DNA from 2 places in the Bacillus sp. VA15 genome. Region 1 is predicted to be linked to the other one. Evidence: riboswitches for the same ligand, from Rfam matches in the RefSeq annotation. Region 1 holds a riboswitch; the other holds the start of a gene.
The links. Region 1 has a riboswitch for cyclic di-AMP ahead of AC0DBE_RS10610 (dicarboxylate/amino acid:cation symporter). Riboswitches for the same ligand answer to the same signal wherever they lie in the genome.
Positions count from the first base shown of each region.

Region 2: another riboswitch for cyclic di-AMP. It lies ahead of ktrA (potassium uptake protein KtrA); the one in region 1 lies ahead of AC0DBE_RS10610 (dicarboxylate/amino acid:cation symporter).

Region 1 is NZ_JBVQPQ010000003.1:154,851-160,399, reverse strand. Features, by position in the region: gene dctS (two-component system sensor histidine kinase DctS) at 1-316, shown strand, start outside; gene dctR (two-component system response regulator DctR) at 306-986, shown strand; gene dctP (C4-dicarboxylate transporter DctP) at 1,107-2,372, shown strand; gene AC0DBE_RS10615 (AI-2E family transporter) at 2,522-3,574, shown strand; cyclic di-AMP (ydaO/yuaA leader) riboswitch at 3,623-3,753, shown strand; gene AC0DBE_RS10610 (dicarboxylate/amino acid:cation symporter) at 3,827-5,065, shown strand; gene AC0DBE_RS10605 (ABC transporter ATP-binding protein) at 5,157-5,549, shown strand, end outside.
Region 2 is NZ_JBVQPQ010000006.1:6,635-12,183, forward strand. Features, by position in the region: gene betB (betaine-aldehyde dehydrogenase) at 1-1,424, opposite strand, end outside; gene gbsR (transcriptional regulator GbsR) at 1,623-2,165, shown strand; gene bslA (biofilm surface layer hydrophobin BslA) at 2,371-2,916, shown strand; cyclic di-AMP (ydaO/yuaA leader) riboswitch at 3,063-3,210, shown strand; gene ktrA (potassium uptake protein KtrA) at 3,284-3,952, shown strand; gene ktrB (Ktr system potassium transporter KtrB) at 3,959-5,296, shown strand; gene AC0DBE_RS15260 (YiaA/YiaB family inner membrane protein) at 5,332-5,549, opposite strand, start outside.

The DNA.
Region 1 (5,549 bases):
AAATGCCTTCGGCTCATTTGAAACCGTTCAATCTGATGACAAGCGAATTGACATTAGTATCGAACAAACGGATGATATCCTTGCTATTTTAATAGAAGATAACGGCTGCGGGATTGAACCGACACACATGCCGCACCTTTACGACAAAGGATTTACGGTCAATAAAACAGGCGGCACAGGCTATGGCCTGTATTTAGTAAAACAAATCACAGACAAAGGATCGGGCACGATAGAAGTTGATTCACACGCGGGACAGGGAACATCTTTTTCTATCGTTTTTCCAATGAAGGGGGAGGAAGCACAGCATGGCTCGTAAGGAATGGAAGGTTCTGCTCATTGAAGACGATCCGATGGTTCAAGAGGTAAACAAGGATTTCATCACAACTGTCAAGGGCTTTACTGTCTGTGCAACAGCGGGAAACGGAGAAGAAGGCATTAAGCTGATTAAAGAAAAACAGCCCGACCTCGTCATTCTCGATGTGTACATGCCGAAAAAAGACGGAATCAAAACCTTGCAGGAGATCAGAAAGCAAAAACTTGAAGTGGATGTCATCGTCGTCTCCGCTGCAAAAGACAAAGAAACGATCTCTCTTATGCTGCAAAATGGAGCGGCTGACTATATCTTAAAACCGTTTAAGCTTGAGCGAATGAGACAGGCACTTGAAAAGTACAAGCAATATAAACAAAAAATAGAAGCGAGCGATACGCTGTCCCAGGAACAGCTCGATGCGATCCTGAATATTCCGCAGCAGGCCGTACAGGATCTGCCGAAAGGGCTGAATCATTTTACGATGAATGAAGTTACTGCTTTTTTGAAACAGCAAAGTGCATCTCTTTCTGCGGAAGAGGTCGCCAAGGCGCTCGGCATCGCCAGAGTGACAGCTAGACGATACCTTGATTATCTTGAAAAAACCGGAACCATTAAATTGGACGTTCAATACGGCGGAGTCGGCAGGCCCGTCAACCGCTACGTGTTTAAAGGATAAACCTGAGACCAAAAAGACCAAAATGTCCGTTATGATCATAAACTTCCCCAGACTGTATGAAAACGCTATCATTCTAGTAAGAAAGACACAAAGGTGAATAGGACAGGGGGAATGCAGGATATGAAACTGTTTAAAAATTTAACAGTTCAGGTCATAACTGCGGTCATCATTGGGGTCATTGTCGGACTGGTCTGGCCGGATGTCGGCAAAGAAATGAAACCGCTTGGCGATACATTTATCAACGCTGTTAAAATGGTGATCGCCCCAATCATTTTCTTCACAATCGTTCTCGGGATTGCAAAAATGGGCGACATGAAGAAGGTTGGAAAAGTAGGGGGAAAAGCGTTTATTTATTTCGAGGTTGTCACTACCCTCGCACTCATTATCGGTTTATTTGTCGTCAATATCATGAAGCCGGGCGCGGGTCTTGATTACAGCAAGCTTGAAAAGGGAGATGTATCACAATACACGCAAAATGGCGGTCAGGGAATCGACTGGATTGAATTTATCACACACATTGTTCCGTCCAACATGGTTGATGCCTTCGCAAAAGGGGACATTTTGCAGGTCTTATTCTTTTCTATTCTTTTCGGAGTCGGTCTTGCAGCATTAGGTGAAAAGGGGAAAAGCGTGATTGATTTCTTCGACAAGATTTCTCACGTCTTTTTCAAAATCATCGGCTACATCATGCGTGCCGCGCCAATCGGGGCATTCGGGGCGATGGCGTATACGATCGGGCACTTCGGTCTCGATTCTATCAAGCCTCTGGCAAGCTTAATGATGTCTGTTTATATTACGATGTTCCTGTTCGTGTTTGTTGCTTTAAATCTCATCTGCAAGCTTTACGGATTCAGCCTGTGGAATTACCTGCGCTTCATTAAAGATGAGCTTCTGATCGTGCTTGGCACAAGCTCTTCAGAATCGGTGCTTCCGCGAATGATGGATAAAATGGAGCGCTACGGCTGTTCGAAATCGGTTGTCGGGCTTGTTATTCCGACGGGCTATTCATTTAACCTTGACGGCACATCCATTTATTTATCAATGGCGACGGTTTTTCTGGCACAGGTGTTTGGAGTAGACCTCAGCATCGGCCAGCAAATTACAATTATCCTCGTTCTGATGCTGACATCGAAGGGAGCAGCCGGTGTGACGGGAAGCGGATTTATCGTCCTTGCCTCAACACTGTCAGCGCTTCAGGTCATTCCGCTGGAGGGTCTTGCACTCCTGCTTGGGGTCGATCGTTTTATGAGTGAAGGAAGAGCGATTGTGAACCTGATCGGAAACGGAATCGCCACGATTATTGTTGCAAAAAGCGAAAATGAATTCGATGAAGCAAAAAGCATAGAGGCTGTAGAAGGCATGAAAAAAATGAAAACAGCAGTCTGAAAAAAAGAACGGCCCATTCATGGGGCCGTTTTTTTAATTGTTTAAGAATAATTAAGGTGAGGACAGAGACCTCAGCATTTTTTTGTTATATAATTTACAAATGGATACTATATTGAATGAAGGACGTTTGTCCTAACAGGAGTGTATAAATGGCCGCTTTAGTTAAATTTTTTCAGCACCCGGGAGTAAGGCGTTTTTCCGTCTTTGTCGTGTTAACTGGTGTGTTATACCTATTTAAGAGCATGATCAACTTAATATTGCTGACTTTCATTTTCACATTTCTTATGGATCGTTTGGAGCTTGTCGTACGGCAGTTTTTAAGCCAGTTCTTCCGTGTGAGCCAGCGGGTGGTCATTACGTTTCTTTACATGTTGCTGGCTGTGCTGCTTACAGTCGGGGGGTTTGTATTTTATCCTGTCGTCGCGGCGCAGATTCAGCAGCTGGTAAAGCAGATTAAACATATTGCGTATCACCCGGACACCATCCCTTTCTTCGATGAGATCACCAGTGTTTTCGGAGATATTAATGTCAGTTCATATGTCAAAGAGGGTTTCAATGTGGTGTATACGTATCTGGCCGATATCAGCACATTCGGCTTGCAGATCGTAATGGCGCTCATTCTCAGCATGTTTTTCTTATTTGAGAAAAAACGGCTTTCTGAATTCATGGCGAAATTTAAAACGAGCAAACTGGCGGTCTTTTATGAGGAAATTGCTTTTTTCGGAAGCAAATTTGCAAGAACGTTCGGCAAGGTGCTTGAGGCTCAATTCATCATTGCGCTCGTCAACTGTATTCTGACGTTTATCGCGCTTTGGATTATGCATTTCCCGCAGCTGTTTGGGCTTTCTATTATGGTGTTTTTCCTTGGATTGATCCCTGTAGCAGGCGTCGTCATTTCTCTGATCCCGCTCAGTATTATCGCTTACAGCACTGGCGGCGGAATGTATGTGCTCTACATTGTGCTTGTCATATTCGCCATACATGCGATCGAAACGTATTTCTTAAATCCGAAGCTGATGTCTGCGAAAACGGAGCTGCCGATCTTTTTCACCTTCACAGTACTCATTTTCTCTGAGCACTTTTTCGGTATTTGGGGTCTAATTATCGGGATTCCGATCTTTGTGTTTCTCCTAGATATTCTTGATGTCACCAACAAGGAAGAAGGACCCAAAAGATTCCAAGAGAAAAGTAACAAAAAATAGTTTACAAAATTGGATCTTTTCTGTATAAATAAACTAAATCATACAATAGTAAGCCACACGCTTAATCCTTTTATAAGGAGTGGGGGACCCAATCTTTTGGGGTTAATTTTTCATCTGAAAAACGGACATCTCTTCGTCCGAACCCGTCAGCTAACCTCATCAGCGTGAAGAGAGAGTCCTGTGGTTTGAAGTTACAGCCAAAGCCCACGGGAGTCTCTCGCGGGCTTTTTTTCAAAAAAGGGAGGAATGCGGATGAAACTGGCTACAAAGATAATCATTGCATTGGTGCTAGGTGCGGTGACGGGGATTATTCTTAACGTAACATCACCTGAATTATTTGAAAATTTAAATAAGTTTGTATTCGGGCCGCTGGGCACCATCTTTTTAAACCTCATTAAAATGCTTGTCGTTCCGATTGTCTTTTTCTCATTGACACTCGGAGTAGCCGGGCTGGGCGATCCTAAGAAGCTTGGCAGAATCGGTGTAAAGGCGATTTCTTATTTTCTCGTCACGACAGCAGTGGCGATTACCATTGCCATCATTTTAGCTCTTGTCATCAAACCGGGAGAGTTTGGAACGTATGATACATCGTCTGCCGAATTCACTGCTGAAAAAGCGCCAAGTATTGCGGACACCCTGTTAAACATTATTCCGACCAACCCTGTGCAAGCGATGACGGAAGGAAATATGCTGCAAATTATCGCTTTTGCTATTTTTGTAGGGCTTGGGATTACAATGCTAGGAAAAAAAGCGGATATGCTTCTCAAAGTTGTTGAACAAGGAAATGAATTGATGATGTACCTGGTGAATCTTGTAATGAAGTTCGCTCCGTATGGTACATTCGGTCTGATTGCGACAGCTATCGGAAGCCAAGGGTTCAGCGCAATGAAAGCGATGGGCTTGTACATGATTGTGGTAACCCTTGCATTACTGATACATGCAGTCGTTACCTACGGATCTACGGTTGCGCTTATAGCCAGAAGAAATCCGATTACGTTCTTTAAAAATTTCTCAGAGGTTATGGTCGTTGCATTCAGTACTTCCAGCAGCAATGCGACCCTGCCGGTATCCATGGATGTGGCCCAGAAAAAATTAAAAGTGCCTGAGCCGATCAGCAGCTTCGTCCAGCCGCTCGGTGCTACAATTAATATGGACGGAACAGCCATCATGCAAGGGGTAGCCACTGTCTTCATTGCGCAGGTATTCGGGCATGATCTGACATTCACTCAGCTGCTGATGGTGATACTGACGGCAGTGTTAGCAAGTGTCGGTACCGCGGGTGTTCCTGGAGTCGGCTTGATTATGCTCGCCATGGTGCTTCAATCTGTCGGCCTGCCTGTCGAGGGAATCGGATTAATTCTTGGAATTGACCGTCTGCTTGATATGCTCCGTACAGTGGTGAACACAACAGGAGACGCGGCCTGCGCCGTCATTATTACAGAAACAGAAAAGAACAAACAGCCTGAGCAAACGCCGACTCTATCGGTTTAACCAAACATTTGGAAGCAACAAATGCTATAATACAAACAGTGCCTAATTTTTGGGCACTGTTTATTTTTTGTCGAAAAAGGAGGAAGGCTTTATGGCTGAGCCGATTTTACATATTGAAGGCCTCGATAAAAAGATTGGGTCTAAACAGATTTTAAAACAGATCAGCATGGACGTCATGGAGGGCGAAATCATCGGCCTGCTCGGTCCTAATGGTTCCGGAAAAACAACACTCATCCGTATCATCGTCGGGTTATTAAAACAAAACAGCGGAAGTGTGACAATCAGCGGATTTCAGCATGATACAGAGTTTGAAAAAGCGATGGAAGCGGTTGGAGCGATCGTCGAAAATCCTGAGTTCTATCCGTACCTGACAGGATGGGAAAACCTCAAGCACTTTGCGAATATGCACAAAAAAATAACGGATGAACGGCTTGATGAAGTAGTGGAACGTGTAGGGCTGACATCAGCGATTCATGATAAGGTG
Region 2 (5,549 bases), on a different contig from region 1:
TGTTTGACTTCTGTGTATTCTTCAAGACCTATTTTTCCAAGCTCGCGTCCGAACCCGGATTGCTTATAGCCGCCCCATGGCGCCTGTGCAAAGTACGGATGGAAATCGTTAATCCAAACTGTCCCCATTCTCAAGCGGGCTGCTACGCGTTCGCACTTTTCAATATCTTTTGACCATACCGCTCCGGCCAAGCCATAGATGGTATCATTCGCAAGCGCGATAACCTCTTCTTCCGAGCTGAAGGTTTCGACTGTCAATACAGGACCGAAAACCTCTTCTTGAACGATTCTCATGTCAGATTTACAGTTTGAGAAAATAGTAGGTTCATAGAAAAAGCCTTTTTGAAGCGCATGGTCTTCCGGACGCTTGCCTCCTGTCTCCAGTTTCGCACCTTCTTCTATTCCGATCTCTACATATTTTTCTACTTTTGCCCTGTGCTCTGCCGAAATAAGCGGGCCGCTTTCTGTATCTGCGTGAAAACCATTTCCGAGTTTTATGCGTTTTGTCCGTTTGACAAGCTCTGCTAAAAATTGATCGTGAATGGCATCTTCAACAAGCAAGCGGGAACCAGCTGAGCATACTTGGCCGGCGTGGAAAAATACAGCGTTTAATGCCTGATCGACCGCAACCTCTAGATCTGCGTCCTTGAAAACGATATTTGGATTTTTTCCGCCAAGTTCAAGTGCGATTTTTTTGACGTTTCCGCTTGCTGCCCGCATGATTTTTTTGCCTGTTTCGATTCCACCCGTAAACGAAATCAAATCGACGTCTTTGTTTACGGCAAGCTCGTCGCCCACTGTGGCTCCCGGTCCAAGAACAAGATTTGCGACACCTTTTGGAACACCGGCTTCTTCCATCAGCTTAAAGACTTTGATTGTCGTCAGCGGCGTGATCTCACTTGGTTTCATGACGATAGTATTTCCTGCAGCCAGTGCGGGTGCGATTTTCCAGCTCGCTTGCAGGAGCGGATAATTCCACGGCGTAATCTGGCCGCAAACCCCGATTGGCTCTCTGATGATTTTGCTTTCTGAATCAGGGATCGGAGATGAAATGATCTCTCCGCCATCTTTATCTGCCAATCCGGCGTAATATTGAAAAACATTGGCGATATCGTCCATATCCGCCTTGCTTTCTTCGAGTGTTTTTCCAGTATCAAGCGATTCAAGCTCAGCCAGTTCATCAAGGTCGCGCCTGATTAATTCCGCAATTTTCAGAACAATCTTCCCGCGTTCAAGCCCCGATAGAGATGACCATTCTCCTTTGTCAAATGCTCTTCGCGCGGCTGCGATTGCCTTGATGGCGTCCTCTCGACCTCCTTCGCTTACGGTTGCAATTTCTTCTTGATTAAATGGGTTGATAATGCTGCGGATCTGCTCTTTTTCGGCACTGATCCATTCTCCGTCAATATATAATGTTTGACTCATATAAGCCTCCTTGACGTAAATAAAGTTTGTTAAATAAAAATTTAATGTTTTTAACAACCTTAATCTAACATACGAATTTTAAACTGTCAAAGCCCCATTTTGATTTTTCTTTTTGACATTTCTTTATGTTTCGTTAAGATAAAGAACATAAAGAAATAACTTAACGAATTTAATTTTCTAAAGGAAAAGAGGGTCAGTATGGATGAAAATCCAGAATTTGCAGCTATAGAACAGGCTCGGGATCTTGTTATCGACTCCATTGCTGAAACGATGGATCTTTACGGAATTACCCGCAGTGTCGGGATTCTATATGGGACGATGTATATGAAGGATGAGATGACGCTTGACGAAATGCGTGAGGAATTGCAAATGAGCAAGCCAAGCATGAGCACAGGCGTCAAAAAGCTTCAGGACTTAAATGTAGTGAAAAAAACATTTCACCGGGGCATCCGCAAGCATACATTTGTAGCTGAAAAAGATTTCTTCAAATTTTTCACAAATTTCTTTCCGCCCAAATGGGAACGGGAAGTTCAGGTAAATGTAGCAGCAATTGAAGAAGCTCAGGCTGATTTACAAGAGGTTTTAAACAAAGACAGTCTCAGTGAGGACATCAAAAATGAAGCACTGCAGTTATACGAGCAGCTGGAAAGCTCTAAAGCTTACTATGATTGGCTGAAACGGCTTGCTGAATCGGTGCAGAGCGGGGAAATTTTTAAATTTATACCGATTGAAACAAAGTAAAACAGAAACGCCTGGGAAACCGGGCGTTTTTTTGTTCTTTTATATGTAATTACTACAAATTTGAAAAATACGGGAAAAACACCCCATTTACTTCCAAAATATTTGATGGTAATTTTATGTAGGTAAAATTTGTATTTGGCCGTTCAGAGGAGGTGAAAAGCGGGCAGGCCTGTATATTTTATAACTTTTTAGGGGGAATTTTATTATGAAACGCAAATTATTATCTTCTTTGGCAATCAGTGCATTAAGTCTCGGTTTACTCGTTTCAGCACCTTCAGCTTCTTTCGCGGCTGAATCTAAATCAACTTCCGCTCATACTGAGTCTACTATGAAAACACAGTCAACAGCTTCATTGTTCGCAACAATTACAGGGGCCAGCAAAACTGAATGGTCTTTCTCAGATATCGAATTGACGTATCGTCCAAATACGCTTCTCAGCCTTGGCGTTATGGAATTTACATTGCCAAGCGGATTTACTGCAAATACGAAAGACACAATGAACGGACGTGCGTTGCGTGAAACACAGATCCTCAATAACGGGAAAACAGTAAGAATCCCTCTGGCACTTGATTTGTTAGGAGCTGGCGAGTTCAAATTAAAACTGAATAACAAAACACTTCCTGCCGCAGGTACATATACTTTCCGTGCGGAGAATAAATCATTGAGCATCGGAAATAAATTTTACGCAGAAGCCAGCATTGACGTGGCTAAGCGCAGCACTCCTCCGACTCAGCCATGCGGCTGCAACTAATCTAAAAGACCGGTTAACGCCGGTCTTTTTTACTTTTTTTGACCTCCCCTTTTTCCTCTTTTTCCAGTTATCTTTTTCTAGTTTAAAATTTAAATTGACAAACTCTAGAAACAGGAGTAAATTCTTGAGTGTTCAATTTCATACAGTCTCTTTTACCGCTTAATCAAATACGAACGGGGGAACCAACGATTGGCTGTTTTTTAACAGCCTTGGGGTGAATCTTACTAAGTAAGAGGGGGTACTCTGAATCCCTAATCCGACAGCTAACCTCGTAGGCGTTTACAGAGAGGAGGTCTATTAGCGGCCATTCTTCGAAATGGTCTTTTTTGCTTCAAAAACGTTAATTTAACTAAGGGAGTTATGAACATTGGGAAGAATAAAAAATAAGCAATTTGCCGTGATCGGACTGGGCAGGTTTGGTGGAAGCATTTGCAAAGAGCTTCACAGAATGGGCCATGAGGTCCTTGCGATTGATATCAACGAAGAAAAGGTAAATGCATACGCTTCTTACGCAACTCATGCGGTGATCGCCAACGCCACCGAAGAAAACGAATTGCTATCGTTAGGAATACGCAATTTTGAATATGTGATCGTTGCAATCGGAGCGAATATTCAAGCGAGTACCCTGACCACCCTATTATTAAAGGAGTTTAACATTCCACATATTTGGGTGAAGGCTCAAAACCATTATCATCATAAGGTGCTTGAAAAAATCGGCGCTGACCGCATTATTCATCCTGAAAAGGATATGGGCGTCAAGATCGCACAAAGCCTTTCTGATGAGAACGTTTTGAATTACATTGATTTATCTGATGATTACAGTATTGTCGAGCTGCTGGCAACACACAAGCTTGATTCAAAATCGATTATTGATCTGAATGTAAGAGCGAAGTACGGCTGCACGATCCTGGCCATTAAACATCATGGAGATATCCGTCTTTCTCCAGCACCTGAAGACATCATACACGAACAGGATTGCCTGGTGATCATGGGGCACAAAAAGGATATTAAACGTTTTGAAAACGAAGGGATGTAGACATAGGTGACACTTCAAAAGGATAAAGTGATCAAATGGGTTCGTTTTACACCGCCTCAAGTGCTTGCAATTGGTTTTTTTCTTACCATTATCATCGGGGCTGTGCTGTTAAAGCTTCCGATTTCTACAATGAAGCCATTGTCATGGATAGATGCCCTTTTTACTGCAGCTTCGGCTACAACTGTTACAGGGCTTGCAGTTGTCGATACCGGTACAGAATTTACACTTTTCGGGCAAACTGTCATCATGGGGCTGATTCAGATCGGCGGGCTTGGATTTATGACTTTTGCTGTTTTGATCGTCATGATATTAGGGAAAAAAATCGGATTAAAAGAACGAATGCTGGTTCAGGAAGCCTTAAACCAGCCGACAATCGGCGGCGTCATAGGCCTTGTCAAAGTCCTGTTTCTGTTTTCCATCAGTATTGAGTTGATAGCAGCACTCATCTTATCCATCAGGCTTGTGCCCCAGTATGGTTGGGCATCCGGCTTGTTTGCCAGTCTGTTTCACTCAATATCTGCTTTTAACAATGCCGGGTTTTCGTTGTGGCCGGATAATTTGATGAGCTACGTTGGCGATCCTACAGTTAACCTAGTGATTACTTTCTTATTTATCACAGGAGGAATCGGATTTACCGTTCTGTTTGACATTATGAAAAATCGGCGATTTAAAGCCTTTTCTCTACATACGAAAATCATGCTGACAGGAACCCTGATTCTGAATGCGGTCGCTATGCTTGTGATCTTTATTTTAGAGTACAGCAATCCCGGCACGCTCGGCCACCTGCATATAGGAGATAAACTATGGGCTTCCTATTTTCAAGCTGTGACGCCAAGAACCGCTGGCTTCAATTCTCTTGATATTGGAAGTATGAGAGAAGGAACGATTGTATTTACTTTATTATTAATGTTTATCGGAGCAGGCAGTGCTTCAACGGCGAGCGGCATTAAGCTGACTACGTTCATCGTGATTTTAATGTCTGTGATCGCTTATTTGCGAGGTAAAAAAGAAACGGTTATTTTCCGCCGCTCCATCAAATATCCGATTATCATTAAAGCTTTAGCTGTGAGCGTCACCGGTTTGTTCATCGTGTTTTTAGGGATATTCGCCCTGACGATCACAGAGCAAGCGCCGTTTATTCAAATTGTGTTTGAAACTTTTTCCGCATTCGGAACTGTCGGTTTATCGATGGGATTGACTCCTGAACTTACAGAAGCGGGGAAATGTATCATTATTGTCATCATGTTCATCGGAAGAATTGGTCCTTTGACGTTCGTGTTTTCATTTGCGAAAACAGAGAAATCAAATATTCGTTACCCTGACGGCGAGGTGTTTACGGGGTAATAACAAAAAATCCGGCGATTTAGGCGCCGGATTTTTTATGATTCGATATGAGATTGATTTTGTCTTTTTTCCTGTTCCGCGATGATTTCGTTATCCTCTGCATTATCACGGGTCACTTTTTGTGTAAGAATCGCACCGACCGCTACAAGTATCATAACAGCGATGTAATAGCCTTTTTCATTGAGTTCCAGATTATCAGCATTATAGAGTCCGATACTAAACAAAAATACTCCCGCAAAAAAAGTGAAATAAG